Regions from separate parts of the Pseudomonas sp. Pme6b genome, predicted to be linked through region 1. Evidence: riboswitches for the same ligand, from Rfam matches in the RefSeq annotation. Region 1 holds a riboswitch; each other region holds the start of a gene.
The links. A riboswitch is a leader RNA that binds a small molecule or an ion and turns the genes downstream of it on or off. The one in region 1 is predicted to bind cobalamin.

Region 1 (10,519 bases):
AATGTGCATCGCCAGATCGCGCGCACCAAGGCCCTGTTCGCTGGCCTGCCAGGCAGGTTCGTTGTCCTGCGCGCAGATCGCCTGAATGACCGGCACGTTGCGCCGAAACGGGCGCAGATGCGGCGCTTCCGGGCTCGACTGGGCAAAGCCTGTGGTGTTGAGGATCAGCTCGGTTTCGGCCTCGTCCAGCCAGTTCTCCACCTGAGTGAAACAGCCGGGCTCCTTGAGGCTGGCCACGGCTATGGGTAGCGGGTTGATGCCGTGCGCCTGCAAGCGCGCACAGAACTCGTCGATAAAACCGGTATTGGCGGCCTGCAAGTGCGAGCGGTAGAACAGCAGCGCCACGACGGGCTGTCCTGCAACCCAGTCGGCTTGCCAATCGGTGAGCTGCGCACTTGCCAGTCGAGGGTGGTAAATGGCTGTGCGTGGCAACGGTTGGGGCTCGGTCCAGGAATAGTCCCGGTCCAGCCAGCGGCTGGCCATGCAACTATACATTTCCAGCGCATTCTGCAAGCCGCCCTGACGCAGAAACTGCCAGAGCCGGTCGCGTTCTGCGGCAGGCACCGTGCTCAGGTCGCTCAGCTCAGGATCGGGACGATCATCACCTGGCACCAGAATGACCTGAACCCCGCGTGCCGCCAGCTCCATCAGCCGCTCGACGCCGTAACGCCAGTAACCGATGCCACCGTGCAGGGAAATCAGAATGACCTTTGCGTGGCGCAGCACCTCATCGACGTACAAGTCGACAGAGGCGTGATTCTGTACCTGCATGGGGTTGGCCAGACGCAGGCTCGGGTAGTCGTCAGGAAGCTGGCGTGCAGCTTCGGCCAGCAGCGCCAGGCTGGAGTCTCCGCTACAGAGAATCACCAGCTCGGCCGGGGTCTGGCCCAGATCGGCAATGCTGTCGTCGGGTACGAAACCGCCGGGCTGGGTTCTCAGTAAATGCATGGGGTCAGCCGACAACTGCAGCGTTGAGCTGCGCTTGCAGGGCCACGGCATCCAGCTCCTGACCAATCAGCACCAGATGCGTGGCACGCTCTTCGTCGGCGCGCCAGGCGCGGTCGAAGTGCTTGGCGAAACGCGTACCCACACCCTGGATCAGCAGGCGCATCGGCTTGCCGGGAATGGCCGCGAAGCCCTTCACGCGCAGAATGCCGTGCTGCACGACCAGTTGATTCAGTGCGTCGAGCAACAACTTTTCATCGGCCTGAGGCAATTTCAGGGAAATCGAATCGAAAGCATCGTGATCGTGGTCATCATGATCGTCATTGTCGTGATGATCATGGTGGGTCTTGCGACCATCGATGTGCAGCTCGGACTCGGCGCCAACACCCAGCAGTACGCTGATCGGCAGACGACCGCTGCTGGCTTCAATCACCTTGACGGCTGGCGGCAGTTCTTCGGCAACTTCGGCACGCACCGCTGCCAGACCTTCGGCGTCGATCATGTCGGCCTTGTTGAGGATCACCAGATCGGCGCTGGCCAGTTGATCAGCGAACAGCTCGTGCAGAGGCGACTCATGGTCCAGATTCGGGTCGAGTTTGCGCTGCGCATCGACCTGATCGGGGAACGCAGCAAACGTACCGGCCAATACCGCAGGGCTGTCGACGACAGTGATCACCGCATCGACCGTGCAGGCGTTGCGAATTTCCGGCCACTGAAAAGCCTGAACCAGCGGCTTGGGCAATGCCAGCCCCGAGGTTTCGATCAGGATGTGGTCCAGATCGCCACGGCGAGCGACCAGCTCGCGCATGACCGGGAAGAACTCTTCCTGCACCGTGCAGCACAGGCAGCCGTTGGCCAGCTCATATACCCGGCCGTTGGCCTCTTCTTCGGTGCAACCGATGGTGCACTGCTTAAGGATTTCTCCGTCGATGCCCAGTTCACCGAATTCATTGACGATGACCGCGATGCGCCGCCCTTCGGCGTTATCGAGCATGTGCCGCAGCAGGGTGGTTTTGCCCGAGCCGAGGAAGCCGGTGACGATGGTGACGGGAAGCTTGGCCAGTGTTTTCATCAGGTGCCCTTTGGCAATGCGGCGGGCAAACAGGACGAGAACCGCATGCCTGGCACACGGATCGGATCGCCACCGGATCACCCCGCCCGGTTGTAGTGAGAATTCGCAGGCCTTTTGGTCAGCCCGGTTCGAGGCAGGTCTCCTGGCTCACGGCGGCATGTGGCAGGCAATCAAGACCGTGCCGACACGCATTCATCGCGCCTTCCCGCCGTAGCAGTGGCTGTGCAATGAACCTCACCGTTTACAGTTGCGGGGGCAGCTGCGGCGTGTACCGCATTCCCGTCTTAGCTCCATGTGTAACGCTTTACGCATGGAGAACCTCGAACCGGCAAGGCTACGCAGTGACCGCAGACAGGTCAATCGTTCAGATTGACGATTCCCCGCCGCCCATGCTCTCCTGTACGCCTTGTTTCGGGTGCCCCTCACGGGGTGAAACGGGAAACCGGTGCGCTCACGCTGTCGAGCAAGTCCGGTGCTGCCCCCGCAACGGTAAGCGAGAGAAGGTCTTATCCACTGTGCCACGGCATGGGAAGGTGACCTTGCAGGCCTTGAACGCGCGACGTTTGAGCCCCTCGCGAGCCCGGAGACCGGCCCGACATCGTTGAATGACAAACCCGCGGTGGGCGGGCGCAGTTGAAACCTTCGGCGTCTGCCGGCAGGTTCCTTTGCGCGTGGCCCGCTTGCCAATCACCAAGAGGGATCGCCATGTCGACCATCAGCAGCAGCCACGCCGCCACTACCAGCTCCACACGCACTCAACGCCTGACAGCCGCCATCAGCGCTGCGCTGCTGGGTGCATGTCTGGTGTACTTCGCCGGTTTCTCGCACATCGCGGCCGTACACAACGCCGCACACGATACACGTCACAGCGCTGCCTTTCCTTGCCATTAAGGACTCCACAATGTTCAAGCGAATCGCACAAACTGCCGGGTTCACGGGCCTGCTTGCGGCCCTGCTGCTGACCGTGCTGCAAAGCTTCTGGGTGGTGCCACTGATCCAGCAGGCCGAAACTTACGAAAACGCATCTGCCGAACAGGTCCATGAGCATGCTGACGGCGCGACTGCCGAACACAGTCATGCGCATGAAGAAGCTGCCTGGGAACCTGAAAACGGCTGGCAGCGCGTGCTGTCCACCACGGGCGGCAACCTGGTGGTCGCAGTAGGCTTCGCCCTGATGCTTGCCGGGCTTTACACCCTGCGTGCGCCGGGCCGCACGGTGCAAGGCGTATGGTGGGGGCTGGCCGGTTTCGCGGTTTTTGTGCTGGCACCCACGCTTGGCCTGCCACCTGAATTGCCCGGCACAGCTGCCGCCGAACTGAGTCAGCGTCAGGCCTGGTGGATAGGTACGGCCGCATCGACTGCCGCCGGGCTGGCCTTGCTGGTATTTGGTCAGAACTGGCTGCTAAAAGTGCTGGGCGTGGCGATTCTGGTCGTTCCTCACGTGATCGGCGCACCACAGCCGCTGGTCCATCAGAGCATGGCACCCAAAGCTCTGGAATCGCAATTCATGATCGCCTCGCTATTGACCAACGCGTTGTTCTGGGTCGCGATGGGGCTGATCAGTGCCTGGCTGTTCCGCAGAAACGATGCCGACCTGCATCAGGCCTGATTCACCGACCGTTCAGCCCGGCGCGTCACTGGTGGCCGGGCTGGGTTGTCGGCGCGGTTGCTCCGCAGCGACGTTGCGCGAGCTGATCGAGAACAGCCTTCGCGTGATCGACCTGGAGATTGCCAGCGTCACTGCGCTGGCATGTATCGACCTGAAAGACCAGGAACCGGGCCTGCTTGAACTGGCCGCGCAACTGGCAGTGCCGCTGGTGTTCTTCAACGCAGCGCAATTGGTTGCGTGGGAGCTGCACCTCACCCATCGTTCTGCGCAGGTCTTCCAGACCACGGGCTGTCACGGTGTCGCCGAAGGTTCGGCACTGGCGCTGGCCGCGCAACTGGGAGACGGCACCGCCACCCTGCTGATCGAACGGCAAAAAAGCGCCAACGCCACATTTGCCTTGGCAATCAGCCCTGCACACAGCGGATAATCTCCCCGCGCTCATCCACTCCGGAGAATTCATTGACTGTCTATTTCATCGGTGCCGGCCCTGGCGATCCCGAGCTGATCACCGTCAAGGGGCAACGCCTGATTCGCACATGCCCAGTCATTATCTATGCAGGCTCACTGATGCCGCTCGCCGTGCTGGAGGGCCATCAGGCCGTGCAGGTGACCAACAGCGCCGAGCTGCATCTGGAGCAGATCATTGAGCTGATAAAGACCGCGCATGCGCAGGGCCAGGACGTTGCTCGTGTGCATTCCGGCGACCCGAGCCTGTATGGCGCCATCGGCGAGCAGATCCGCCATCTGCGGGAACTGGGTATTCCATTCGAAATCATTCCCGGCGTCACCGCGACCGCTGCCTGCGCTGCGCTGCTGGGCGTCGAGCTGACCCTGCCGGATGTGTCGCAAAGCGTGATTCTGACTCGCTATGCCGACAAGACCTCAATGCCCAGCGGCGAGGAGCTGGCCAGTCTGGCCAGTCACCGGGCAACCATGGCGATTCATCTGGGTGTAAACAACCTGCAGCGGATTGTCGACGAGCTTGTTCCACATTACGGAGCCGATTGCCCGATTGCCGTGGTGCACCGCGCCAGTTGGCCGGATCAGGACTGGGCAGTTGGCACACTGGCGGACATTCACGACAAAGTGCAGGCCAAAGGCTTTCGTCGCACTGCATTGATTCTGGTCGGACGTGTGCTTGCCGACGACACGTTCAGCGACTCCTCGCTGTACCGCGCCGGGCATGCACACCTGTTCAGACCGAGCTGATATTGGCGAAGGCGGTACTCCCGGCGCTGAACACAGCGGATCACCCCCGGTCGCTGCGACCAGTCGATGCGAAGCATCTCCCCGTCAGGCAGCCGCCTCGTACAACTTCGGTGCAACCACTTCGCCACTTTCCAGGCTCTTGCGCAGAATGTCGGCCTGCAATGCAGCCGCTTTCATGGCGCTCTCCTTGATATAGCCATAACCACGAATTCGCTCCGGCAGACGTGCCAGGTTCAAGGCGGTATGGCGATTCTGTGCTTGCAGGTGCTGAAGAATCAGTTCGATGTCACGCACGTAACCGTCAATCAGCTCCCTCTCCTGTTTGCGCTCAAGGCTGTGGCCGAAAGGATCAAGCGCTGTGCCACGGAGGAATTTGAATTTCGCCAATACATTGAAGGCGCGCAGCATCCAGGGGCCGAAACTGCGTTTGCGCGGCAGGCCGTTGTGCGGATCGCGTTTTGCCAACCATGACGGGGCCAAGTGGAATTCCAGCCGATAATCGCCTTCAAACTGCGCTTCCAGCTGGCGGGTAAACTCGCCGTTGCTGTACAGCCGTGCCACTTCGTATTCATCCTTATAGGCCAGCAATTTGAAATAGTTGAACGCAACCGCTTCAGAGAGCATCGGCTGCTGACCGGGAAACACGCGTGATTCGGTATCGCGCACACGTTGCAGCAACTCCACATAGCGCTTGGCATAGGCGCCGTTCTGATACGCCTTCAAGGTTTCGACATTGCTCTGAATACGCTGATCAAGGTCCATTGGCTGCTGCGGCTCGCTGACCTTCTGCTGCGGATTGACGAAGGCTTCGACCGCCGCAGGATCATGGGCGGTACGACGGCCCCAGAGAAACGCCTGCTGATTGAGATTGACCGCCACCCCGTTGAGTTCGATCGCCTTTTCGATGGCCGCCGAGGTCAGCGGAATCAGGCCCAGCTGAAACGCGTAACCGAGCATGAACAGGTTGCTGGCGATGCTGTCGCCCATCAGCCGGGTGGCCAGCGATGTGGCTTCGACGAAGTGGGTCTTCGCAGCGCCGACCGACTCGATGATAGTCTGCTTCATGGCCTCGGCCGGAAACACGGCATCCGGGTTGCGCGTAAACTCGGCAGTCGGCGTTTGCTGGCTGTTGACCACCGCGTGGGAAATCTTGCTGTCGAGCTTGGCAATCGCATCCGGCCCGGCCGCTACCAGCAGGTCACACCCCAGCAACAGATGCGCCTCCCCAGCCGCGATACGCACCGCGAACAAATCCTGCTGACGCGCTGCAATACGGATGTGGCTGACCACCGGGCCGAATTTCTGTGCCAACCCGGCCTGATCGAGCACGCTGCAACCCTTGCCTTCCAGATTCGCGGCATAACCCAGCATCGCACCGACGGTGGTTACGCCTGTTCCGCCAACCCCCGGCAACAAAATATTGAACGGTCGCTCCAGCGACGGCAGTACAGGTTCGGGCAAGCGAGCGAACGCCTCGACTTGCTTGGGCAATGCCGGCTTACGCAGCTTGCCGCCATGCACGGTGACGAAGCTTGGGCAGAAACCTTCTACGCAGCTGAAATCCTTGTTACAAGCGTTCTGATCGATTTCGCGCTTGCGGCCCTGAGCCGTTTCCTTGGGCAGCACAGACAGGCAACCGGATTTAACCCCACAGTCGCCGCAGCCTTCACATACAGCCGGATTGATCAACGCACGCTTTTCCAGATCCGGCATGGTGCCGCGTTTGCGACGGCGGCGCTTTTCAGTCGCGCAGGTCTGATCGTAGATGATCACCGATACGCCTTTGAACTCACGCAGCTCGCGCTGCACGCTGTCCAGATCACGCCGATGATGAAAGGTAGTAATCGGCGCGAAATTCTGTCGACTCGGGTACTTGTCCGGCTCGTCGGAGACCAGCGCAATACGCTGCACGCCCTCGTTGAACACCTGGCGGCTCAGTTGATCGACGCGCAGTATTCCGTCGATTGGCTGGCCACCGGTCATGGCAACAGCATCGTTGTAGAGGATCTTGTAGGTGATATTGACCTTGGAGGCCACGGCTGCACGCAGCGCCAGATGCCCGGAATGAAAGTACGTGCCGTCGCCCAGATTCTGGAAGACGTGAGGTGTTTCGGTGAACGGTGCCTGACCGATCCAGGTCACGCCCTCGCCGCCCATCTGGGTGAAGGTATCGGTTTCCCGATCCATCCAGATGGTCATGTAATGGCAACCGATCCCGGCCAGGGCGCGACTGCCTTCCGGCACACGCGTCGACGTGTTGTGCGGGCAGCCGGAACAGAAATGCGGAGTGCGCTGGGTGTTGAACAGCGGAGCCTGAAGCGCCTGCTCCTTGTCGCTGAGAAACTGTAGACGTGCCTCGATCTGCGGGCTGCTGTAGAACGGAGCAAGACGCTTGGCGATGACCCTGGCGATCATCGCCGGGGTCAGTTCGCTGAGGTTCGGCAGCAGTGAACGGCCCTGTTCATCGAACTCACCGACCACCACCGGGCGGCGGTCCACGGGCCAGTTGTAAAGCTGCCCGGTCAGTTGATCTTCGATGACACTGCGTTTTTCCTCGACCACCAGAATTTCGTCCAGCCCTTCGGCAAAGTCGTGCACCGAGACCGGTTCCAGCGGCCAGCTCATGCCGACCTTGAGCACGCGAATCCCGACCCGGTCGCACAGCTCCTGATCGATACCCAGCTCTTCAAGCGCCTGACGCACATCCAGATAGGACTTGCCGGTAGTAATGATGCCCAGCCTGGGCTGCGCAGAATCGATAACCACCTTGTTGAGCTGATTGGCACGCGCGAAGGCCCTGGCCGCGTAGATCTTGTAGGTGTTGAGCCGCGCTTCCTGGGCCAGCGGCGGATCCGGCCAGCGGATGTGCAAACCGCCTTCCGGCAGTGCGAAATCTTCCGGAATGCGCGTTTTGACCCGCAACGGGTCAACCTCGACCACGGCTGAAGAATCCACGTTCTCGGCAATGGTCTTCATCGCCACCCAGCAACCGCTGTAACGCGACAATTCCCAGCCGATGATGCCGTAGTCGAGAATTTCCTGAACATTGCTGGGGTTGAGTACCGGGATCATCGAAGCGATAAACGCATGTTCGCTCTGATGGGCAATGGTCGATGATTTGCAGCCGTGGTCATCGCCCGCAAGAATCAGCACACCGCCATTGGCTGCAACGCCTGCCGAGTTGCCGTGCTTGAAGACATCCCCGCAACGGTCCACGCCCGGGCCTTTGCCGTACCAGAGGGCAAACACGCCATCGTATTTGCCGTGGGGGAACAGGTTGACCTGCTGACTGCCCCAGACGGCCGTAGCCGCCAGTTCTTCGTTGATGCCCGGCTGAAAATGGATGGCGTTTTGTTGCAGGTAGTCTTTGGCGTCCCAAAGGCTTTTGTCCAGATTGCCCAACGGCGAGCCGCGATAGCCGGAAATAAAACCGGCGGTATTCAGGCCCTGCGCTTCATCACGTTGTTTTTGCAGCATCGGCAGGCGAGTCAGGGCCTGTGTGCCGGTCAGGTACAGATTACCGGTGGCAAGCCGGTATTTATCATCCAGACGAATATCAGCCAGAGACATGCGGATACCTCTCTTGTTCTTGTCTTGTTCTTATAGGTGTCAGGCTTTTGCGCAGGGACGGTCCAACCCGGCAGCCTTGCCATTAGACTGCCAGCAGCAAAGAGGCTTTTTCTTTCTAAATGCGTGCAAATCTGCTGATATTGAGCATGCTTTTTTCGACCAGAACAAAAAACAAGGTCAATTCATGCAGCCTAAATTGAGCCCCATCGATCGCAAGATTCTTCGTCTACTGCAACATGACGCCAGCCTGTCGGCGGCAGAAATCGCCGAACGGGTCGAGTTATCGCAATCGCCCTGCTGGCGGCGCATCCACCGGCTTCAGGAAGACGGAGTGATAGAACGCACTGTCGCCCTGCTCAGCACTCAGAAGCTCGGCCTGAGCATGACCGTGTTTGTCGAGGTCAAGCTGTCGGGCCATGGCCGGCGCTATCTGGCCGAATTCGAAGAAGCGATCATCGGCCACCCGGAGGTGCTGGAGTGCTACACCATGGCCGGGGGGATGGATTTCATGCTCAAGGTGGTTGCCCAGGACATCGCCAGCTATGAGCGCTTCCTGCGCGATCATTTGCTGCAGTTGCCGCACGTACATGAGGCCCATTCGAACATTGCCATGAGCACGGTGAAACGCACCACGGAGTTGCCGCTGGACTAGAGGGTGTAGGGTGGGACCGAAAAAGAAAAATCCGTCGAGCAGGCGCTGGCGGATTATCTGGGTCGATGAGGGCAATAAAAACATTTGACTTGCAAATGATAATGATTATTATTGAATCAGCGGGTCGCGAGATCCGCTGGATAACCTGGAAGTCTTAGGTCGGCTTCCTGATTATCTCCTCATCAGGCTAATCACGGTTTTTGACCCGGCTTTTTGCCGGGTCTTTTTTTGGTTCTTTCTTTTGGTTTCGCTGCTTCAGGCTAATGAAGTCTGGGTACTGCGCAGGTGTGTAGCAATGGCGCAGATCATAGCAAAGCAACCCTGATACGGGTCATGTTTTTGCAGCGAAAATGCCCGGATAAGGCATATAAAAAGTAAATGCTGCAACTTTTCACTTGAGAATGATTCTCGCATTCACTAGTCTACTCTTGTCACGGACGATGCCTGTCATTGCAAGGAACAATCCCCATGGAAGATCAGCGAGCGATACATCATGAGTAATCAGCTCCCTTCTTTGCTGCACCTCCCCGCCCGCCTGCCTGAGCCGCAACCCGCGCCGCAGGTCATCGAACTCGGCCACCGGCTTGGCAAGCTTTCGCGCCGTACCCGGCAGATATTTCTGCTCAGTCGGCTCGACGGTCTGGCGTATGCCGACATCGCCCGTTTCATGGATGTCGATATCGCCCGGGTAGAGCGCGCGATGCTTCGCGCACTGGGCAAGGCACATCTTCAGAGCACCGATGACAGCCGTGCCATTCAGGACCAGGCCAGCCGCTGGTATGCGCACTTGCAGAGCCCTGCTGCAACGGCCAGTGAACGCATCGAATTTCGCCACTGGCTGGACGCCGATGCTGCACACCTCTCAGCGTTCCAGAACAGCGAGCGCATGTGGCGCCAGTTGCAGGCACCCGCCCTGTTGCTCGGTGCGTCCGGCTGGCATCGGCGCAAGCGACGTGCCTATCTGGTGTGGTGCCTGCTGACGGCATTCATCTGCAGCCTGATGGTCACCGCCGAGGCTATTTCTTGACACAGGATGACCGCTGCGATGAAGTTTACGTCGCAAGGTGCCCGGTTGATCGGTGTACAGTAGCGGCCTGAAAAGGCATCTACGTAAGCAGGCACCTATCTTGACCCTCACGATCAGTTCAGATTTCGACAGTGGCAATATTCAGGTTCTCGACGCAAGCGACCCCGCGCATATAAGCCTGGCGATCCGGCCAGACACGCAAAGCGCGCATTTCCAGTGGTTTCATTTCAAGGCTGACGGCCTGAACGTCGGCCAAACCTATGGTTTCAGCCTGACCAATGCCAGCGAGTCCACCTTCAACAATGCCTGGACCGGCTACAACGCCGTAGCGTCCTACGACCAGCAGAGCTGGTTTCGGGTGCCGTCCGGTTTTGACGGCAAGGCACTGAACTTCAGCCTTGCGCCTGACCAACCGCAGGTCTGGTTTGCGTATTT
Region 2 (10,519 bases), 890 kb from region 1:
CGACCATCTTGAACAGTACGAACTGGTGTGCCTGGATGACCTGCAAGCCATTGTCGGCAAGCCGGAGTGGGAAGAAGCCCTGTTTCACCTGTTCAACCGTTTGCGTGACAGCGGGCGTCGTCTGCTCATTGCAGCGTCCAAATCGCCCCGCGAACTGCCGGTCAAACTCCCCGATCTGAAATCCCGTCTGACCATGGCCCTGGTATTCCAGATGCGCGGCCTGTCCGACGAAGACAAGCTGCGTGCGCTGCAACTGCGTGCATCACGGCGCGGCCTGCACCTGACCGATGAGGTAGGCCATTTCATTCTGACGCGTGGTACACGCAGCATGAGCGCGCTGTTCGAATTGCTTGAGCGCCTTGATCAGGCGTCACTCCAGGAAAAGCGCAAGCTGACCATTCCCTTTCTTAAAGAGACGCTGGGGTGGTAGATCAGGCGCTGTTGATGCAAACGGCTGCAGCCTTGCGCCATGCACAACGGATTCTGGTGATCACCGGGGCAGGCCTGTCGGCTGATTCGGGCTTGCCGACCTATCGCGGCGTCGGCGGGCTGTACAACGGCAAGACCGACGACGGCCTGCCTATAGAAATGGCCCTGTCCGGGCCAATGCTGCGCCGTGACCCCGAGCTGTGCTGGAAGTACATCGCTGAACTGGGCAGGGCGTGCCTGGGTGGCGAGCCGAATATCGCGCATTACGCCATCGCCCAGTTGCAACGCATCAAGCCCGAGTGCTGGGTGCTGACCCAGAATGTCGACGGTTATCACCGTGCGGCGGGCAGCCCGCCAGAGCGCCTGATAGAAATTCACGGGCAGCTCTCGCCACTGTTTTGCCAATCCTGCGGCGCTGAAGATCCGCAATTGAGTGAGCACTTGCAGCGTCCTTTGCCCCCTTTATGCTCGGCATGTAGTGGCGTTATGCGACCGCCCGTCGTTCTTTTTCAGGAAATGCTCCCTGAAAGAGCACTGGAAACACTGTATGAACAACTGGCTAAAGGCTATGACGCAGTCCTGAGTATCGGTACCACGGCAAGCTTCCCCTACATTCATGAACCGGTCATTCGCACCAGAGTTTCCGGGGGTTTTACGGCGGAAATCAATCCGCAGCCGACCGATCACAGCGCGCAGATGGACGTCTTTTTGCAGTGCCGGGCAGCACATGTCATGGCGGAACTCATAAGTCACATCTAGTTCGATTGAATTTGCAAATCACCTTCATAAAAGGCATAGTCTCGCCATCTTAACTAGTCAGCCACGGTTGTGCCCATGCAGGTTGTTCGCTTCGCACCCCTCGTGCCTCTCGCACTCGTTACATTCCTCTTCGGTTGCTCGGCCAATATGCCGGTCGCACAGCAAGAACAGGCTCAGCCCGTTGCTCGTTATCAGAGCGCGGCAAACGCTCAGTCCGCAGCACGTCGCGCCGACTCCGCAGCCTTGCAGGACGAGATTGCCACCGAAGACGAGCTTGCTCACTTCGCCGACAACAAGTCCTACCAGCTGCCGGTTCTGGCCGACAGCATCCTGGAACGTGGCAAGTCCCTGATCGGCACTCGTTACAAGTTCGGCGGCACATCGACTTCCTCGGGTTTCGATTGCAGCGGCTTCATTGGTTACCTGTTTCGCGAAGAGGCTGGCATGAGCCTGCCGCGCTCCACGCGTGAAATGATCAACGTTGACGCACCGCTGGTATCGCGTAAAAACCTTCAGCCTGGCGATGTGCTGTTCTTCAGTACCCGTGGCCGTGGTCGCGTAAGCCATGCAGCGATCTACGCCGGTAACCAGCAGTTCATTCACTCCAGCAGCCGTCGCAGTGGCGGTGTACGCATCGACAGCCTCGATGACGCCTACTGGAGCAAGACCTTTATCGAGGCCAAGCGGCCTCTGGCAATGGCGCCAGGTACAGTCGCTGTGAAGTCGACGCCTGATGCCACGCAGACAACGGCGATGACTTCGACTACAGTCAAGACCGCGCCAAAGCGGCGTAAATAAAATAGAACGCGCAGAACAAGACCTTCGGGTCTTTCTGCGTTTTTGAGCTTCTCGGCAGCGTAAGCCGCATCCGGATAGGTTGTTGTGGTTATGTCGATTGCGTTGCGCCTGATAGTCATCTCTGTTGCTGCGTTACTGGGTGCCTGCGCCAGTGCGCCGCCACCGCCCAAAGCTCCCCGGGTCGTTCAGCGTCCGGTGGTCACTGCTCCCCCTCAGATTCTTTCTCCGGCTGCCGAAGACGTGCTGTTTCGTGCGTTGGGACTGGTTGGCACGCCTTATCGCTGGGGTGGCAACACGCCTGACTCCGGTTTTGATTGCAGCGGTCTTATAGGTTATGTCTATCGTGATGCCGCGGGCATTTCCCTGCCGCGTTCCACGCGCGAGATGATCGTGATGGGTGCGCCGAATATCCGTCGCGAGCAATTGCAGTCAGGAGATCTGGTGTTCTTCGCCACCTCGGGCGGCTCGCAGGTGTCCCACGCGGGCATCTACGTCGGCGAAGGCCGCTTCGTACATGCCCCGGCCAGCGGCGGCACGGTCAAGCTCGACAGCCTCGACAAGCCTTACTGGCAGAAAGCCTACCTCAACGCCAAGCGCGTCATTCAGCCGTCCAGTCTGGCGCAGATTCGGCCATAGCGCGTCGCCTGCTCGCGGTCTGACCAGAAATTATCGTGCGACGCTCCGCGTCGCATGCCTTTCCGGACGCTCTGCGTTCTCTTGCGACGCAGAGCGTCGAGACCTGCATTCCCACGCTGGAGCGTGCGGAACGATAACTCGACTACCGTACTGCGCTCTGCGTCGACATGCCTTTCCAGGCGTGCGGAACGATCATCGCAACTATCGTGCGACGCAGAGCGTCGAGAACTGCATTACCACGCTGGAGCGTGCGGAACGATAACTCAACTAACGTACGACGCTCTGCGTCAACCCTCTACGCTCGGCGTTATTGAGCTGCCTTGGCCGAGGTCACGCGCCAGATTTTGTTGCCGACATCGTCTGCCACCAGCAAGCCGCCGCGCTGATCATTGACCACGCCAACCGGGCGGCCCATAGGCTTTTTCGTCTTTGTTGAGGAAACCGGTCAGCACATCGACTGGAGCGCCGTTGGGCTTGCCGCCGCTGAAGGGCACGAACACCACTTTATAGCCGCTGTGCGGTTTGCGGTTCCATGAGCCGTGCTGGCCAATGAACAGGCCTTCGTTGAACGGCGCCGCCAGCGTCTTGCCATCGGCGAATACCAACCCTAACGAGGCCGTATGCGGGCCGACTGCGTAATCCGGTGCGATGGCCTTGGCGACCAGTGCCGGGTTCTGCGGTTTGACGCGCTCGTCGACATGCTGGCCGTAGTAGCTGTAGGGCCAGCCGTAGAAAGCGCCATCCTGCACCGAGGTCACGTAGTCTGGCACCAGGTCGCTGCCGATTTCGTCACGCTCGTTGACCGCCGTCCACAGCTTGCCGGTTTTGGGTTCCCAGTCCATGCCGTTGGGGTTGCGAAGGCCCGAGGCGAAAATGCGGTGGTTGCCGGTGGCAGCGTCCACTTCCCAGATGGCTGCACGACCTTCTTCCTTGTCCATGCCGTTCTCGGCCACGTTGCTGTTGGAGCCCACTGTGACGTACAGCTTGCTGCCATCCTTGCTGGCAATGACGTTTTTGGTCCAGTGGTGGTTGAGCGTGCCGCCCGGCAGATCGACCACTTTGGTCGGCTGCGCGCTGATCGAGGTCTGGCCCGCTTCATACGGGAAGCTGATCAGGCGGTCGGTGTCGGCGACATAGAGCTTGTTGCCCACTAGCGTCATGCCAAACGGCGAATTGAGGTTTTGCAGGAACACGGTGCGGGTCTCTGCGACGCCGTCCTTGTCCACGTCGCGCAGCAGAGTAATGCGGTTGGCGCTTGGCACGCCCGCACCGGCGCGGCCCATGACTTTTTCCATTACCCAGCCGCGAATACCTTTGGAATCATCCGGTTTGGCCGGGGAATTGGTTTCCGCCACCAGCACGTCGCCATTGGGCAATACATACAGCCAGCGCGGGTGGTCCAGGTTTTCGGCGAACGCTGCCACCTGTGTGCCCGGCGCGGCGACCGGTTTTGCGCCTTTTTCCCAGCCTACGGCAGGGGCGATGTTGACGGTCGGGATCAGCGTCTTGTTAGGCTCCGGCAGTTTGGGCGATGGGCCTGTTCCATCCGAGACTTGCAGGGTCGAAGACTCGCCGCAGGCAGCGAGGCCACCGGCAACCAGAAGCAACACTGCGTAGTGGAGTCTGAGTCTGAACATGGTGAATCTCCATAAACAAGGGCGTGGTCCGATAATTGATAGAGGCACTGCGAACCGTCTGGGTTCAATCACGTTTCACAGCGTCGGTGTCGATTGACGCTCCCAGCCCAACCCTCTACCCTTCGCGGTTTGTTTCAGGTGCTCTGCAATCCTTGATTGGCAGGGTGAAACAGGGAAGCCGGTGTGGATCAATCGATCCGATCCCGGCGCTGCCCCCGCAACGGTAAATGAGTCAAGGCTGTGCCTGACGCCACTGTGTTTCGACATGGGAAGGCGCGCAGCCGGGGTAACCCGCTCATGAGCCCGGAGACCGGCCTGAACCACTCAATGGCATCACGGAGGGTGATGCTCTGTGCAGGCCGTTGCCGTGCTGTCCAGTGCTGTCCTTCCGTCTGTTGTCGACTGCCACGAGCGGAGAACCCGGATGAACGAATCCCCCGAACGCGACGAACGCCATCTGGCGCGCATGCTGCGCAAGAAAGCCGTGATGGACGAGCGCATTGCCAGCTCACCCAACGAGTGCGGCCTGCTGCTGGTCTTGACCGGCAACGGCAAAGGCAAGAGCAGCTCGGCATTCGGCATGCTTGCCAGGGCCATGGGCCACGACATGCAGTGCGGCGTGGTGCAGTTCATCAAGGGCCGCAACAGCACTGGCGAAGAAATGTTTTTCCGCCGTTTCCCCGAGCAGGTGCGCTATCACGTGATGGGCGAGGGCTTCACCTGGGAAACCCAGGATCGCCAGCGTGACATTGCCGCTGCCGAAGCCGCCTGGGCCGTGTCTCGGGAAATGCTTCGCGACCCGGCCATTGGTCTGGTGGTGCTCGACGAACTGAACATTGCCCTCAAGCATGGTTACCTCGACCTTGAACAAGTGCTGAGTGACCTGCAGGCCCGCCCACCTATGCAGCATGTGCTGGTGACCGGCCGCGGTGCCAAACCCGAATTGATCGACCTGGCTGATACGGTTTCCGATATCGGCGTGGTCAAGCACGCGTTTCAGGCCGGTATCCGGGCGCAGAAAGGTATCGAGCTGTGAATAATCCTTTATTGGGCGCACTGCAATGAGAGCACTGCAATGAGAGCTCCGCGCGATTGCCCGGCGGTTTTGATCGCCGCGCCTGCCTCCGGGCAAGGTAAGACTACCGTCACCGCGGCACTGGCACGTTTGCACCGCAACCAGGGCCGCAAGGTCCGGGTGTTCAAGTGCGGGCCGGATTTTCTCGACCCGATGATTCTTGAGCGGGCCAGCGGCGCACCGGTCTACCAGCTGGACATGTGGATGGTCGGTGCCGACGAAAGCCGTCGCCTGTTGTGGGAAGCCGCAGATGAGGCAGACCTGATCCTGATCGAAGGCGTCATGGGGTTGTTCGACGGCACACCGTCCAGCGCTGATCTGGCCCGCCACTTTGGCGTACCGGTGTTGGGGGTGATCGACGGCACGGCTATGGCGCAGACGTTTGGCGCGCTGGCGCTCGGGCTGGCGCGTTATCAGCCGGATCTGCCGTTTGCCGGCGTGCTGGCCAATCGGGTTGGCACGGTACGCCACGCGCAGTTGCTGGAAAACAGTCTGACCGAAGGCCTGCGCTGGTATGGCGCACTGTCCCGGGAAGTCGGTTTCGAATTGCCCAGCCGCCATCTGGGGCTGGTCCAGGCCAGCGAACTCAATGATCTGGATGTGCGGCTGGACATGGCTGCCGCCGCGCTGGCCAGCACCTGCGAAGTGGCCTTGCCGCCAGCCGTAACCTTTACCGCGCCCGACCCGGTTCAGGTCGAGCCGTTGCTCAGCGGTGTGCGCATCGCCATTGCCCGCGACGAGGCCTTTGCCTTTCTGTACGGCGCAAGCCTGGACCTGCTGCGAAACATGGGCGCAGAGCTGAGTTTCTTCTCGCCGATCCATGACCGCGAGCTGCCCGACGCCGACAGCCTGTACCTGCCGGGTGGCTACCCGGAGTTGCACCACGTTGCTTTGGCGGAAAACCTGACGATGCAGGCATCGATCAGGGCGCACCATATCGCTGGCAAGCCGATTCTGGCCGAGTGCGGCGGCATGCTTTATTTACTCGAAGCCCTGAGCGATGTGGAGGGCGTGCGCGCCGAACTGGTCGGCTTGCTGTCCGGTGAGGCGGTCATGCAGAAGCGTCTGGCGGCGCTGGCCTTGCAAGCGGTTGAATTGCCCGAGGGCACGCTGCACGGTCACACGTATCACCATTCGCTGACCAGCACCGAGTTGCAGCCGATTGCCCGTGGCGTCAGCCCCAACGGCGGGCGTGGCGCAGAGGCAGTCTACCGCCTGGGTCGTCTGACCGCGTCCTACGTGCATTTCTATTTCCCTTCCTGCCCTCAGGCGATTGCGGCGCTGTTCAAACCATGACCGAACAAGCGTTCAGCCCTGAAGAGCGGGCTGCGGTGTACCGGGCCATCGCCGAGCGTCGCGACATGCGCCACTTCGTCGGCGGCACGGTGGCGCCCGAGTTGCTGGCGCGCTTGCTGGAAGCCGCACACCAGGCACCCAGTGTCGGGCTGATGCAGCCGTGGCGCTTCATTCGCATCAGCGATCCGGCGTTGCGCGGAAAAATGCAGGCGCATGTAGAAGAAGAACGTATCCGCACTGCCCAGGCGTTGGGCGAGCGCACCGACGAGTTCATGAAGCTCAAGGTCGAAGGCATCAACGACTGCGCAGAAGTGCTGGTCGCCGCGCTGATGGAAGGGCGTGAGCAACACATTTTCGGGCGTCGCACCTTGCCCGAAATGGACATGGCATCGCTGTCCTGCGCGATCCAGAACCTGTGGCTGGCATCGCGTGCAGAAGGCCTGGGCATGGGCTGGGTGTCGCTGTTCGACCCCGAGGCATTGGCCGAACTGCTGGGCATGCCTGACGGCGCGAAGCCGCTGGCGATCATTTGCCTGGGGCCGGTCAAGGAGTTCTATCCTGCGCCAATGCTGGTGATGGAAGGCTGGGCGCAGGCGCGTCCGCTGCACGAGCTGCTGTACGAGAATCAATGGGGAGTGAGTCAATGAGTGTGGCGCTGTTGAGCGTCGCCGGTGTGGCGCTGGACGCGTTGCTCGGTGAACCAAAACGATGGCATCCGCTGGTGGCGTTCGGGCGTTTTGCCAGCCGTGTCGAGCAGCGTTTCAATAGCGGTGGCCGTGGCTGGCGCAGTCATGGCGTTACCGCCTGGGTTATCACCGTAGTGCCGTTGACGCTGCTGGCCACGCTACTGAGCTGGTTGCCCGGTATTGGCTGGCTGGTCGAGATTCTGGCGCTGTATGGCGCGCTGGGCATGCGCAGCCTGGGCGAACATGTTCAGCCGGTGGCGCAAGCGTTGCGCAGTGACGATCTGGTCGAGGCACGCCAGCGGGTCGGTTATCTGGTCAGTCGCCAGACCAGCGAACTGGATGCCACCGAAGTGGCTCGCGCGGCTACCGAATCAGTGCTGGAGAACGGCAGTGATGCGGTGTTCGCCGCGCTGTTCTGGTTTGTCGTGGCCGGTGCGCCCGGCGTGGTGCTGTACCGGCTGAGCAACACGCTGGACGCCATGTGGGGCTACCGCAACGAGCGCTTCGAGCGTTTCGGCTGGGCTGCGGCGAAGATCGACGATCTGCTCAACTACCTTCCTGCACGCCTTGTGGCATTGACTTACGCCTTGCTGGGCAAGACCCGGCTGGCGCTGCGCTGCTGGCGTAAGCAGGCCCCGGCCTGGGACAGTCCGAATGCAGGTCCGGTGATGGCCGCTGGCGCGGGTGCGCTGGGTGTCGAACTGGGTGGGGCGGCGATCTATCACGGCGAGCTGCATCAGCGTCCGCAATTGGGTGAAGGTGCACCTGCCGATGCAGACTCCATTGATCGCGGCTGGCAACTGGTGCAGCGCGGCGTCTGGTTGTGGTTGCTGGTCATATGCGTGGTAGCTGAATTCTATGCTTGAGCACGGCGGTCGGTTGCGCGCCGCAGCGCAGCATTACGGTATCGAACTGGCTGACTGGCTGGACCTGTCCACGGGCATCGCGCCCTGGTCGTGGCCCATCCCGGAGATTCCGACGCGTGCCTGGGCGCGGTTGCCCGAGACCGACGATGGCCTGGAATCGGCGGCCTGCCGCTATTACGGCGTACCTCGCTTATTGCCGGTGTCCGGCTCACAGGCTGCGATTCAAGCGTTACCGCGGGTACGCAGCGGAGGTCGGGTTGGCGTGCTGTCGCCCTGCTACGCCGAGCATGCACATGCATGGCGCAAGAACGGCTTCGTGGTCCGCGAGGTAGGCGAGCAGGAGGTCGAATACTTTCTCGACTCTCTTGATGTGCTGGTGGTGGTCAACCCGAACAATCCGACCGGCCTGCACCTGAGCGCCGAGCGCCTGCTGGAATGGCATGCACGACTGGCCGAGCGCGGTGGCTGGCTGGTCGTCGATGAAGCGTTTATGGATAACACGCCGGGCCTTAGCCTGGCTGCCGAAACGTGGCGCACCGGGCTGATTGTGCTGCGCTCGTTCGGCAAGTTTTTTGGCCTGGCCGGTGTCAGGCTCGGTTTTGTCATGGCCGAGCGGGTATTGCTGAGGATGCTGGCGCAGGAAATCGGCCCATGGTCGGTCAGTGGGCCAACCCGGATCATCGGTCAGGTGTGCCTCAATGATCAGGAAGGGCAGGCCCGTCAGCGTGAACGCAGCGAGCAGGCTCGCGAGCGTCTGGTGGCCTTGCTTGACCAGTACGGTCTGAGCCCGCAGGGCGGCTGTGCGCTGTTTCAGTGGCGCATGACCCCTGAAGCGCAAACGCTCTATGAGTTTTGTGCGCAGCGTGGCGTGCTGTTGCGCCTGTTCAAAGGTGACACCCCCGAGTCGTCCAGCCTGCGCTTCGGTCTGCCCCGCGACGAGGCCGACTGGCTGCGTTTGCACACTGTTCTGCTTGAATACCGCAAGGAATACCCATGACCACGCTGATGGTACAAGGCACCACCTCCGACGCCGGCAAAAGCACACTGGTGACGGCACTGTGCCGCTGGCTGACCCGACAGGGCGTCAAGGTCGTGCCATTCAAACCGCAGAACATGGCGCTCAACAGCGCTGTAACGGCGGACGGCGGCGAGATCGGCCGCGCCCAGGCGGTGCAGGCGCAGGCGTGCTTTCTGGAGCCGCACACTGACATGAACCCGGTGCTGCTCAAGCCCAACAGTGATACGGGTGCGCAGGTGATCATTCACGGCCGTGCGGTCACCACCATGAACGCGGTGGCTTATCACGGCTACAAAGAGATCGCCATGCAGGCGGTGCTGGAATCCCATCGGCGCCTGGGTGAAAGATACCCGGTGATCGTGGTCGAGGGCGCGGGCTCTCCGGCCGAGATCAACCTGCGCGCCAACGATATCGCCAACATGGGCTTTGCCGAGGCGGTCGACTGCCCGGTGCTATTGATTGCCGACATCAATCGCGGCGGGGTGTTTGCCCATCTGGTCGGCACGCTGGAGTTGCTGTCGCCCAGCGAACAGGCGCGGGTCAAGGGGTTCATCATCAACCGTTTTCGCGGCGACATCGCCTTGCTGCAACCGGGCCTGGACTGGCTGGAAGCACGCACCGGCAAGCCGGTGGTTGGCGTGCTGCCCTACGTGATGGACCTGCACCTGGAAGCCGAAGACGGCCTGGACCAGCGTCAGACCGACAAGGTCGAGCATGTGCTGAACGTGGTGGTGCCAGTGCTACCGCGCATCAGTAACCACACCGATTTCGACCCGCTGCGCCTGCACCCTCAGGTCAATCTGCAGTTCATCGGTCCCGGCCAGGCGATTCCTCCTGCTGACCTGATCATTCTGCCCGGCTCGAAAAGCGTGCGCAGCGATCTGAACTACCTGCGCAGCCATGGCTGGGACACCGCCATCGAGCGGCATTTGCGTTATGGCGGCAAGCTGATGGGGATCTGCGGCGGCCTGCAAATGCTCGGTGAGCAGGTGCACGATCCTCTCGGGCTGGAAGGCGCAGCCGGGTCCAGCGCCGGGTTTGGCCTAATGGCAATGAGCACGGTGCTGGAAGCGGAAAAGCAACTGCGCAATGTGCGCGGTCGTCTGACCCTGGAAGACGCCGAGGTCAGCGGCTACGAAATTCATGCCGGGGTAACGACAGGGCCGGCGCTGGAGCAGGCTGCCGTGCAACTGGACGACGGGCGTTGCGATGGCGCGCAGAGTGTCGACGGGCAGGTGCTCGGGACTTACCTGCACGGCCTGTTCGAATCACCTGCGGCCTGTAGCGCGTTACTGCGCTGGGCGGGGTTGGCGAACGTG
Region 3 (10,519 bases), 99 kb from region 1:
CCACCGTGATCGAGAAGCACGTATGGCGACCTCCTGCAGACGCATCATGACATTGTGCTGCTCCGGAGACTTGTGACGCAAAGCGTCACGAACCGCATGCGTTTGGCAGGCGAACCAGCCGGGTGGCAGTCAGGCGCGTAGAAAAAACCTGCAACACACGTGAGCTGATTCGACCTTTAGCGGTCCGCGTTACCCGTCACCGAAGTGTCATGTACATCTGTTCTGCTGGCCGATAACCAGCAGCTCGGGAGCCGTCTTTTCATGTTCAGGATCATCCAACCCCATCGCTGGAAACTCGCTGCGCTGATGGTCGCTTCCAACCTGGGCCTGCTGGCCTTTCTGGCATTTGGCAACGTCAAACAGGTCAGCGAATGGCAATGGCTGGACATCGTCGGCGAAGGCGGCTCCGCGCTGCTGTCGCTGGTCTGGCTGTTTCTGGTGTTCAAGAGCCGACCAGCCGGTCGGGTCACCAATTACCTGTCGACAGGCCTCAGCTGTGTGTTCTTTTCCTGGTGGATCGACGCGCTGGACGAGTTCATTCGCCTGCCCAGCCACATCCAGTGGGGTCACTGGCTGGAATCCGGACCGATGCCAATCGGCCTTATCCTGCTGACCCTCGGTATCTATCACTGGCATCGCGAGCAACTGGCGATCAGCGCTCAGATGGAAAAGCGCGAGCGTGGCTTTCGTGAGCATCGGCTTTACGACAAGCTCACACCGCTGGGCAGCGCCGACTATCTGAAACGCCAACTGGTCGTCAGCCTTGAAGAAAGCCTCTGCCAGCAGCAACCGTTGTCGCTGCTGGTACTGGATGTGGATGACTTCAGCGCGATCAATAACGCATTCGGTCATGCCGAGGGCGATGAGGTTCTATCGGCGCTCAGCCATCTGCTGGTACTCAATTTGCGCCGCCAGGACCTGCTCTGCCGTCTGGCGGGCGACCGGTTTGTGGTGTTGTTGCCCAATACCGGAGAGAGTCAGGCGAAACTGCTGGCGCTGGAGCTGCAACAGGCGGTTGCCAGCCTGGCGCACAAGACTCGGCAACAAGGTGAACGCATTCAACTGTCGGCCAGCGTGGCGGTGGTCATGGCCCTCAATGAAACGCCGGACAACCTGCTGCGCCGCCTCAACCTGTCGCTGGCCCGCGCCCGACGTCCCCTGACCCGTACTGCCTGAGCGACTGCCGTGACTCTCAAAAGTGACTGGTACGAAGCCGACAGCCGCTTCATCCCCGGCCATTACCAGCCGGCTACGCTGATTGATCTGGCCTTGTCGCGCGGGATCGACAGCCATCGCCTGCTCAAAGGCACAGGCCTGTTCTACGAAGACATCGTTGCGGGCAAGACGCGGCTCAGTGCGCAGCAATTCTTCGTTCTGATCGGTAACGCGCAACGCCAGATGGAAGCCGACGACACCAGTTTCCTGTTCGGCCAGCGACTGTTTCCCGGCCATTACGGCGCCGCAAGCCATGCGCTGCGTCATGCGCAAAACCTGCATCAGGCGCTGGAAATCCTGATCCACCAGCATGCGCTGCTCAGCCCGCTGCTGACGCCGCGTCTGGAGCTGGATGAGCATTTTGCCTACCTTTACTGGCTGGACAGTTGCGGCGCTGGCGAATGAACTGCCCCCCAAAAGTTGGACGGTTTTAGCTTGCCGCCTGAGCCCTGTATTTTACGGGGCTTTGGCCGTTGAGCTTCAGCTTGATGCGGTCATGGTTGTAGTAGTGGATGTACTCATCCAGACCTGCTTTCAACTCATCGATGCTTTCAAACTGTTTCAGGTAGAAAAACTCGGATTTCAGTGTACCGAAAAAGCTTTCCATTGCCGCATTGTCCAGGCAGTTGCCCTTACGGGACATGCTTTGTTTGACGCCTCGTACCGATAGCTTATGGCGATACTGCGCGTGTTGATACTGCCAGCCCTGGTCCGAGTGCATCACAAGCTTCGGCTCGTCCTGCAACTGCTGAAGCGCCTTGTCCAGCATGCTGGTGACCAGCTCAAAGCTCGGCCTTGTCGACACTTCATACGCCACGATTTCACCGTTGTACAAGTCCATCACGGGTGAGAGATACAGCTTTCGATTGCCTACCTTGAACTCAGTCACATCGGTCACCCACTTCTGGTTCGGGCGTTGCGCGCTGAAATTGCGCTCCAGCAAATTCGGCGCAATGGTTCCGATTACGCCCTTATAGGAGCGGTATTTTTTGGGGCGCACCACTGATCGCAGGCCCAGTTCTGCCATCAGTCGTTCTACAACCTTCTTGTTGACCAAAATACCTGCAGTGCGAATGACCGCCGTGATACGCCGAGCGCCATAAAGGCCTTTCTCCTCGTGGTAAATGCTTTCGACTAACTGTTTCAAAGCAGCATAGGGATCGGGTCTGGATTGCACCTGAACCTGATAGTAAAACGTGCTGCGTGCCAAGCCCGCCAGCCTCAGCAGAGCGCAAAGCGGGAACCGGCCCCTCAGTTGCTTGATGCTCAGGGCTTTTTCGGTTGCCGTCGTTTCTGCTCCTTCAGCTCTTCCAACTTTTTTAGGTAAGCGTTCTCCATGCGCAGATATTCAAGCTCGCTCATCAACTGGTCGCGCGTCTTCTGCGTATCGTCGGCGGTTACTGGTTTGGCGGGATAAGGCTTCTTTGGCATGGCGACAGGCTTTCTTCTGGCAGGAACATACGGGGCTGTACCGCTACTGTAATGCCGCTTTTCCCAAATGACTATTTGGCCGGGATCCCCGATACCAAAATGCGCAGCGGCCTGACGGAGCGATAGCTTGTGTTCACGCCTGTGCTCAAGCACTGAGCGCTTGAAAGCTTCGCTGTATCGAAGACCAGGCTTGCGATGGCCGGTGTGACCATGACTCTTGTAGTTAGCGACCCAGCGTCGAAGCAGGCTGAAATCGATCGAGAACTGGCGGGCTACCATACGAAAGCCCATGTTGTCTTCAAGATACGCTTTGACGACAGTGAGCTTGAACTGCTCTGAATACTTACCCATTTGAACACCCCCGTGAGGTCGGATTGGTGTCCAACTTCTTGGGGGCAGTTCACTGGAGCGTGAGGAACGAGAGGTGTCTGGCAGAAACTCCGCAGATTATCGTGCCGACGCTCCGCGTCGACATGCAGCTCTGGACGCTCTGCGTCCTCTTTAGAGCATGCGGTGCGGCGCAGATTTGTGCCGTGGAGCGTCACTCAAGGCATCACCACACTGGAGCATGAGGAACGATAGGTGTCTGGCAGAAACTCCGCGTCCGGCCCTGAATCGCTCAGTCGCTGTACAGCGCCTGAGCGCGACGCAGGCGCATGCGGCTGCCGTTGAGGTGCAGGTACATCGCCGAGCGCGCTGCGTCGACGTTGCCTTCGGCGATGGCGTTGTAGATTTGCCGATGTTCGGTGTTGATTCCGGCCAGGTAGGCGTTGCGATCGCTCTGCCCTGTGTAGGCCGAGTTCATCCGCGTGCGGGGAATCAGCTTGGTGCCCAGATGTTTCATGATATCGATCAGGTACGCATTGCCAGACGCCTTGGCGATCTTGAGGTGAAATTGAAAATCGGCATTGATGGTGGTTCCGGATTTCTGCGGGCCTTCGAGCAGCGCATCGAACGCCCGCTTGAGCTCAAGCAACGCTTCAGGGCTGCGTCGCTGCGCAGCCAGCCCTGCTGCCTCGACTTCCAGGCTCAAGCGAAACTCCAGCAGGTTCAGCACATCGGACAAGGTGGCGATGGTCGCAGGCCCTACCGAAAAACCTTCAGGCGGTGGCATGTCTAGAACAAAGGTGCCGACACCATGCCGGGTTTCCACCAGCCCGGCGGCCTGCATCCGCGACAGCGCATCGCGCACCACCGTGCGGCTGACACCCTCGGCTTCCATGATGTGGATCTCGGAAGGCAATTTCTCGCCGCGCACCAGCACACCGTCACGCATGCGCTGGGCGAAGCGGTCGACAAGGGTTTCTGCCAGGCGTCGATGGTTCTTTTGCGAGGAAAGCGCGTTGTCCGACATTGCAGCCTCAGTTCTGTCCGATACGCGAGTATAGGCTGCGATCACCACACAAAACACGCCTTGAGTACGGTTATACTCAGCCACCCGACACGGACCCGATCACCCGCCATGGAACAACCTTCCACATCAAAAGGCCGTCGCTCCAGTCTGACTCAGCAACTGGTCGCCGAGTTTTCGCGCAGAATTCGCGAAGGCGAGATCCAGAGCGGTGAAAAGCTTCCTACCGAACAGGTGATCATCCGTGAAACCGGGGTCAGCCGCACCGTGGTTCGTGAAGCGATGTCGCGCCTGCAAGCCGAAGGTCTGGTCGAAACCCGGCATGGCATCGGCACCTTCGTAGTCGATGCCGCGCAGCCAGGGCATTTCCAGCAGATTGAATCGCCAATCGGTACATCCGGCGACGCGGTATCCATCATCGAGCTGCGCCTGAGCATCGAGCCGGAATCCGCCGCGCTCGCGGCTCAACGCCGCACGCCCGAACAACTGGATGCCATCCGTCAGGCACTCGATGAGCTGCATCGCTGTGCGCGCCTGGGGCACGACACCATGAAGGCCGATTTCGAGTTTCACCGGCAGATATCACTGTGCACAGCCAATAGCTTCTTTACCGACGTGATGAGCCAGCTCGGCAGCAGCATCCTGCCCCGCACCCGCAGCGGCTTCGGCAATATCACGTCGTTGCACGCAGAGGACGACCCAGGCATCCAGCAACGCGAACAGGAGACCATCTTCGACGCCATTGTCCATCAGGATCGGGATGCCGCCCGAGCCGCGATGCGTCTGCATCTGATCAACAGTCTGCTGCGCCTGCGCGCAAAGGATTAGCCACTAAAACGCTTATCGTTTACCATGCCGCCCGTCGGTTTCCGAGAGGAACTAACAGGGAATTCGCACGCTTTGTCTGCACAAGGCCAAAACGAAACTGCCCCCGCAACTGTAGGCATCGAGCCTGCTCCATGACTGCCACTGGATTCAGCTCCGGGAAGGCCGGAGCCTGGCGATGACATGCCAGTCAGGAGACCTGCCGACCTGCTTCAATCCACTAACCGGCGGGGTGTCCGGGAAGGACATCCGCACGCGGCAGCATTTCCCGTCGTGCCCGGTCATTTGCCGGGGATGTGTTTCCTGATGTGCATTGCGCCTTGGCACCTGCTCCAACGGAGACCGCATTTCATGTCGCTGCCCCGCCTTGCCGTACTTGCCGCCAGCCTGACGCTGTCCACCCTGACCCTCGCCGCGCCTACTCAGTATCCGCTGACCCTCGAAAACTGTGGTTCGACCCTGACGTTCGCACATGCGCCGACCAAGGCAGTGACCATTGGCCAGGCCGGTACTGAAATGCTCTACGAACTAGGCCTGGGCGACCGGCTGGTGGGCACTTCGCTGTGGTTCAACAACGTGTTACCACGCTTCAAGGCGCAGAACGACAAGGTAGAACGTCTGGCCGACAACGACCCAAGCTTTGAATCGGTGATTGGCAAACGTCCGGAACTGGTGGCGGTGCAGCTGGAGTGGATGGTCGGCAAACAGGGCGTGGTCGGCACACGCGAGCAGTTCCATGACCTGAAAATACCCACTTACATTCTGCCGTCCGATTGCGAAGGCAAAGACAATCTGGTCGGTGCCGACGGCACACGCCTGGAGCCGTTCCGCATCGAGACCATCTACAAGAGCATCGAGCAACTGGCGCAGATTTTCGACGTACAGGACCGCGGTGACACGCTGGTCGCCGACCTCAAGGCCCGCCTGAGCGCGGCGATTGCCAACGTCAAACAGAACAAGGCGAACGACGTCTCGGCGCTGTTCTGGTTTTCCAGTTCCGACCTCGCCAGCGACCCGTTCGTGGCAGGCCGCAAAGGCATCCCGGACTTCATGCTCAACAGCCTGGGCATGCGTAATATCGTCAAGTCCGACGAGGAATGGCCGACAGTGGGCTGGGAGACCATTGCCAAGGCCAACCCAAGCATTCTGGTGATTGCACGCATGGATCGCCGCCGCTTCCCGGCCGACGACTACCTGAAAAAGATCGAATTCCTCAAGAGCGACCCGGTGACGCGCAACATGGACGCAGTCAAGCATGACCGGATCGTGATCATCGACGCCGAAGGCATGCAGGCTGGCCTGCGCCTGTTTACCGGGTTCGAGGAACTTGCTGACGCCGCCAACCGTTTCAACGCTGCACAATGAGATTACAGGTAGCACTGGGCCATGTGCTCTGGGTCTCGGCAGTGCTGGTGCTGGCAATCATGGTCGGTGCAGCGATTGGCGAAACCTCGATCAGCCTGAAGGTGGTTTTTCAGGTGCTGGCCAACAAACTCTGGGCTGCCGGCTATGTGCTCGACCCTATCGACGAAGGCATCGTCTGGAACTACCGGCTGACCCGCGCCATTGTCGCGGCAGCCTGCGGGGCCGGGCTGGCGATCTGTGGCGTGGTGTTGCAATCCTTGTTGCGCAACCCGCTGGCAGACCCATATCTGCTGGGAATTTCCGCCGGAGCCTCGACCGGCGCGGTGCTGGTCGCCATTCTGGGCTTCGGCGCGGGGGCTATTTCGATGTCGGCAGGCGCTTTTGCCGGGGCCGTGGCGGCGTTTTCGCTGGTCGCCCTGCTGGCGCACTCGTCGCGAGGCACCACAGCAGCCGGGCAGATCATTCTGGCCGGAATCGCCGGTTCACAGCTGTTCAATGCCCTGACGTCGTTTCTGATCACCAAATCCGCCAGCTCCGAACAGGCACGCGGCATCATGTTCTGGCTGCTGGGCAACCTCAGCGGCGTACGCTGGCACTCGGTCTGGCTGGCAGTGCCGACGGTGCTGGTCGGTCTGCTGGTGTGCCTCTGGCACCGGCGAGCGCTGGACGCGTTCACTTTCGGCAGCGACTCGGCGGCGTCACTGGGGATTGCCGTGCGGCGCGTGCAGATCATCCTGATCGCGACCGCAGCCCTGGTCACCGCAGTGATGGTATCGATCGTCGGCTCCATCGGTTTTGTCGGGCTGGTGATCCCGCACGCGGTGCGTATGCTGATCGGTGTGCGCCACGCACGGCTGGTGCCGTTGAGTGCATTGAGCGGCGCGCTGTTTCTGATCGCTGCCGACATCCTCTCGCGCACGCTGATCAAGGGCCAGGCGCTGCCGATTGGCGTCATTACCGCACTGATCGGCGCACCGGTCTTCGCTTTGATTCTTATCCGGGGAAATAGCACGCGATGAACGCCTTTCCTCATCTGGTCAACGCACCGGTGCTGGGCTGCTCCGGGCTGGGTTATTCGGTTCGTGGCACTGCGTTGCTGCGCGACGTCGACTTGAGCATCGCAGCCGGCGAGACACTGGCCGTGGTCGGCCCTAACGGTTCGGGAAAATCCACCCTGCTGAAACTATTGGCCGGTATTCAGAAACCGGTCTGCGGCACGGTCAGACTGGGCGGGCAACCACTTGAGGCAATGAGCCGCAGAGACGTGGCGCGCTTGCTGGCGGTGGTCGAACAACAAGCGGAAACCAGCGATGCCGTGACGGTTCTGGATGCCGTCGAGCTAGGCCGCACGCCCTGGCTGTCGGCACTCGAGCCGTGGAGTGCTAACGATGACGCAATCGTTCGCCAGGCGTTGCAGAATGTGGACATGCTGCACATGCAGAAACGTGCCTGGCACACCTTGTCCGGTGGCGAGCGGCAGCGCGTGCACATCGCCAGGGCACTGGCGCAACGACCCAGGATCCTTCTGCTGGACGAACCGACCAATCACCTGGATATCCAGCACCAACTGACCATTCTCGGTCTGGTCAGGGCTTTGCCGGTAACCACTGTGATAGCCCTGCACGATCTGAATCAGGCGCTGGATTGCGACCGCGTGGCGGTCATGGAGAAAGGCCGGCTGGTCGCACTGGGGGCGCCGGTCGAGGTGCTGACCCCGGAACGCCTGCTGAGCACCTTCGGCGTCGTGGCGCACTGGCTGACCGACCCTTTCGACGGCGCGAAAATCCTGCGTTTGCGCTCACACTGAAGACGCGCCGATGGTCAGCCGGTCACCTGGCGCATGCTTCAACAGGTGCGCCGCGCGGCCTGTAGCACTACAATGCGCGCTTTGCACGCCGCAGGATCCCGTTGCCATGTCGTTACCCAAACACCACCTGGAATTGCTCAGCCCTGCACGGGATGTGACCATCGCCCGTGAAGCCATCCTGCATGGTGCCGATGCGGTGTATATCGGCGGGCCGAGCTTTGGTGCGCGGCACAACGCCTGCAACGAGGTCAGCGACATTGCCGAGCTGGTCAAATTCGCGCACCGCTACCACGCGCGGATCTTTACCACCATCAACACCATCCTCCATGACGACGAGCTGGAGCCCGCGCGCAAGCTGATTCACCAGCTTTACGACGCCGGCGTGGACGCGTTGATCGTGCAGGACCTCGGGGTGATGGAGATGGACATTCCGCCCATCGAGCTGCACGCCAGCACGCAAACCGATATTCGCACCCTGAGCCGGGCGAAGTTTCTCGATCAGGCCGGTTTCTCGCAGTTGGTGCTGGCCCGGGAACTGAATCTGCAGGAAATCCGCGCAATCGCCGATGAAACCGATGCGGCCATCGAATTCTTCATCCACGGCGCCCTGTGCGTGGCGTTCTCCGGGCAGTGCAATATTTCCCACGCGCAAAACGGCCGCAGTGCCAACCGCGGCGACTGCTCGCAGGCTTGCCGCCTGCCGTACACGCTCAAGGATGATCAGGGCCGCGTCGTTGCCTTCGAAAAGCATCTGTTGTCGATGAAAGACAACAACCAGAGCGCCAACCTGCGCGATCTGGTGGACGCAGGCGTGCGCTCGTTCAAGATTGAAGGTCGCTACAAGGACGCAGGCTACGTCAAAAATATCACCGCCTATTACCGCCAGCGTCTGGACGAGATTCTCGAAGACCGTCCGGACCTCGCCCGCGCTTCCAGCGGCCGTACCGCACACTTCTTCGTGCCTGACCCGGAAAAGACCTTTCATCGCGGCAGCACCGACTATTTCGTCAGTGACCGCAAGATCGACATCGGTGCTTTCGATACGCCGACGTTTACCGGTCTGGCAGTCGGCACCGTCGAAAAACTCGGCAAGCGTGACCTGATCGCTGTGACCCATGAGCCGCTGTCCAACGGTGACGGTCTTAACGTGCAGATCAAGCGTGAAGTGGTGGGCTTCCGTGCCAATATCGCCGAGCTCAAAGGCGAGTTCGAAGAAGACGGCCAGAAGCGCTGGCGCTACCGTGTAGAACCCAACGAGATGCCTGCGGCCCTTTCCCGTGTGCGCCCCAACCATCCGTTGAATCGCAACCTGGACCACAACTGGCAGCAGGCGCTGCTCAAGACCTCGGTCGAGCGCCGCATCGGCATTCAGTGGCAGGTTACCCTTCGTGAAGACCACCTGCGCCTGGAAGCCATCAGTGAAGAAGGTGTGAGCGTCGCGGTAAACCTTGACGGCCCGTTCGGCGCAGCCAACAAGCCCGAGCAGGCGCTGGATCAACTGCGTGACCTGCTCACTCAGCTGGGCACCACGATCTACCATGCTCAGGATGTCAGGCTCGACGCGCCACAGGCGTTCTTCGTGCCCAACTCGCAGCTCAAGACCCTGCGTCGCGATGCCATCGAGGCGCTGACCGAAGCGCGCATCGAGGCGCATCCACGCGGTGGCCGCAAGGCGGAGACGACCCCGCCACCGGTGTACCCGGAGTCGCATCTGTCTTTTCTGGCCAACGTCTACAACCAGAAGGCTCGCGACTTCTATCATCGCCACGGCGTACAGCTGATCGACGCGGCCTACGAGGCCCACGAAGAGACCGGCGAAGTGCCCGTGATGATCACCAAGCATTGCCTGCGCTTCTCGTTCAACCTGTGCCCGAAACAGGCCAAAGGTGTGACGGGCGTGCGCACCAAGGTCGCGCCGATGCAACTGGTGCACGGTGATGAAGTGTTGACCCTCAAGTTCGATTGCAAGCCTTGCGAAATGCACGTGATCGGCAAGATGAAAGGTCACATTCTCGACTTGCCGCTCCCCGGCAGCGCGGCGGCCAAATCGGTGGTCGGCCATATCACACCGGAAGACCTGCTCAAGACTGCGCGTCAGCGTTCCACTCGCTGATCGGTATGAGGGGGGGTTGGCGCCCTGCCAGCCCCTTGCGTCTTCTGACAAAGCAATCTTAAAGAACGCGCTCCATATGGGTGGTATTCCACACCGGGTCGTTTTCCACATCGGTCACAGCAAAACCCTGTTTCTCCCAGAAACGGATCGCGCCGGGCAGAAACGGATGGGTATGCAGGTACAAAACCTCTATGCCACCTGCCTCGGCATGCGCCCAGAGCGCCTGACATAAACGGCTGGCCAGCCCGTCGCCGCGAAACTCCGGCGTGACGAACAGGCGCACGATCTCAACGGTTCTGCGCCCGCGATAATCGAGCTGCAGGAAACGATGATCGAACGGCAGGTAGCCCACAGCCGCGATGATCTGCCCTTCACTGCGGGCGATCAGAAACTTGCCGTCCTCCCCGCCCAG

Region 2: it holds a riboswitch for cobalamin, as region 1 does, so the genes downstream of both, cobO (cob(I)yrinic acid a,c-diamide adenosyltransferase) here and AC4ANE_RS15865 (CbtB domain-containing protein) in region 1, are expected to answer to the same signal.
Region 3: it holds a riboswitch for cobalamin, as region 1 does, so the genes downstream of both, AC4ANE_RS16360 (ABC transporter substrate-binding protein) here and AC4ANE_RS15865 (CbtB domain-containing protein) in region 1, are expected to answer to the same signal.

What each region holds. Positions count from the first base shown of each region.
Region 1 is NZ_CM176704.1:3,516,007-3,526,525, forward strand. Features, by position in the region: gene cobN (cobaltochelatase subunit CobN) at 1-948, opposite strand, end outside; gene cobW (cobalamin biosynthesis protein CobW) at 953-2,017, opposite strand; cobalamin riboswitch at 2,133-2,355, opposite strand; cobalamin riboswitch at 2,414-2,627, shown strand; gene AC4ANE_RS15865 (CbtB domain-containing protein) at 2,723-2,908, shown strand; gene AC4ANE_RS15870 (CbtA family protein) at 2,919-3,626, shown strand; gene AC4ANE_RS15875 (cobalamin biosynthesis protein) at 3,604-4,053, shown strand; gene cobM (precorrin-4 C(11)-methyltransferase) at 4,086-4,835, shown strand; gene AC4ANE_RS15885 (indolepyruvate ferredoxin oxidoreductase family protein) at 4,920-8,405, opposite strand; gene AC4ANE_RS15890 (Lrp/AsnC family transcriptional regulator) at 8,590-9,057, shown strand; gene AC4ANE_RS15895 (sigma factor-like helix-turn-helix DNA-binding protein) at 9,551-10,084, shown strand; gene AC4ANE_RS15900 (M14 family metallopeptidase) at 10,185-10,519, shown strand, end outside.
Region 2 is NZ_CM176704.1:4,404,034-4,414,552, reverse strand. Features, by position in the region: gene hda (DnaA regulatory inactivator Hda) at 1-430, shown strand, start outside; gene AC4ANE_RS20015 (NAD-dependent deacylase) at 424-1,188, shown strand; gene AC4ANE_RS20010 (C40 family peptidase) at 1,264-1,986, shown strand; gene AC4ANE_RS20005 (C40 family peptidase) at 2,077-2,622, shown strand; partial or broken gene AC4ANE_RS20000 (PQQ-dependent sugar dehydrogenase) at 2,930-4,259, opposite strand; cobalamin riboswitch at 4,379-4,592, shown strand; gene cobO (cob(I)yrinic acid a,c-diamide adenosyltransferase) at 4,684-5,295, shown strand; gene AC4ANE_RS19990 (cobyrinic acid a,c-diamide synthase CobB) at 5,335-6,630, shown strand; gene bluB (5,6-dimethylbenzimidazole synthase) at 6,627-7,277, shown strand; gene cbiB (adenosylcobinamide-phosphate synthase CbiB) at 7,274-8,182, shown strand; gene cobD (threonine-phosphate decarboxylase CobD) at 8,175-9,179, shown strand; gene AC4ANE_RS19970 (cobyric acid synthase) at 9,176-10,519, shown strand, end outside.
Region 3 is NZ_CM176704.1:3,615,502-3,626,020, forward strand. Features, by position in the region: gene AC4ANE_RS16335 (GGDEF domain-containing protein) at 262-1,176, shown strand; partial or broken gene AC4ANE_RS16340 (AraC family transcriptional regulator ligand-binding domain-containing protein) at 1,186-1,617, shown strand; one part of gene AC4ANE_RS16345 (IS3 family transposase) at 1,646-2,538, opposite strand; one part of gene AC4ANE_RS16345 (IS3 family transposase) at 2,538-2,997, opposite strand; gene AC4ANE_RS16350 (FadR/GntR family transcriptional regulator) at 3,266-4,000, opposite strand; gene AC4ANE_RS16355 (FadR/GntR family transcriptional regulator) at 4,109-4,825, shown strand; cobalamin riboswitch at 4,844-5,043, shown strand; gene AC4ANE_RS16360 (ABC transporter substrate-binding protein) at 5,174-6,187, shown strand; gene AC4ANE_RS16365 (FecCD family ABC transporter permease) at 6,184-7,206, shown strand; gene AC4ANE_RS16370 (ABC transporter ATP-binding protein) at 7,203-7,994, shown strand; gene AC4ANE_RS16375 (peptidase U32 family protein) at 8,101-10,107, shown strand; gene AC4ANE_RS16380 (GNAT family N-acetyltransferase) at 10,166-10,519, opposite strand, start outside.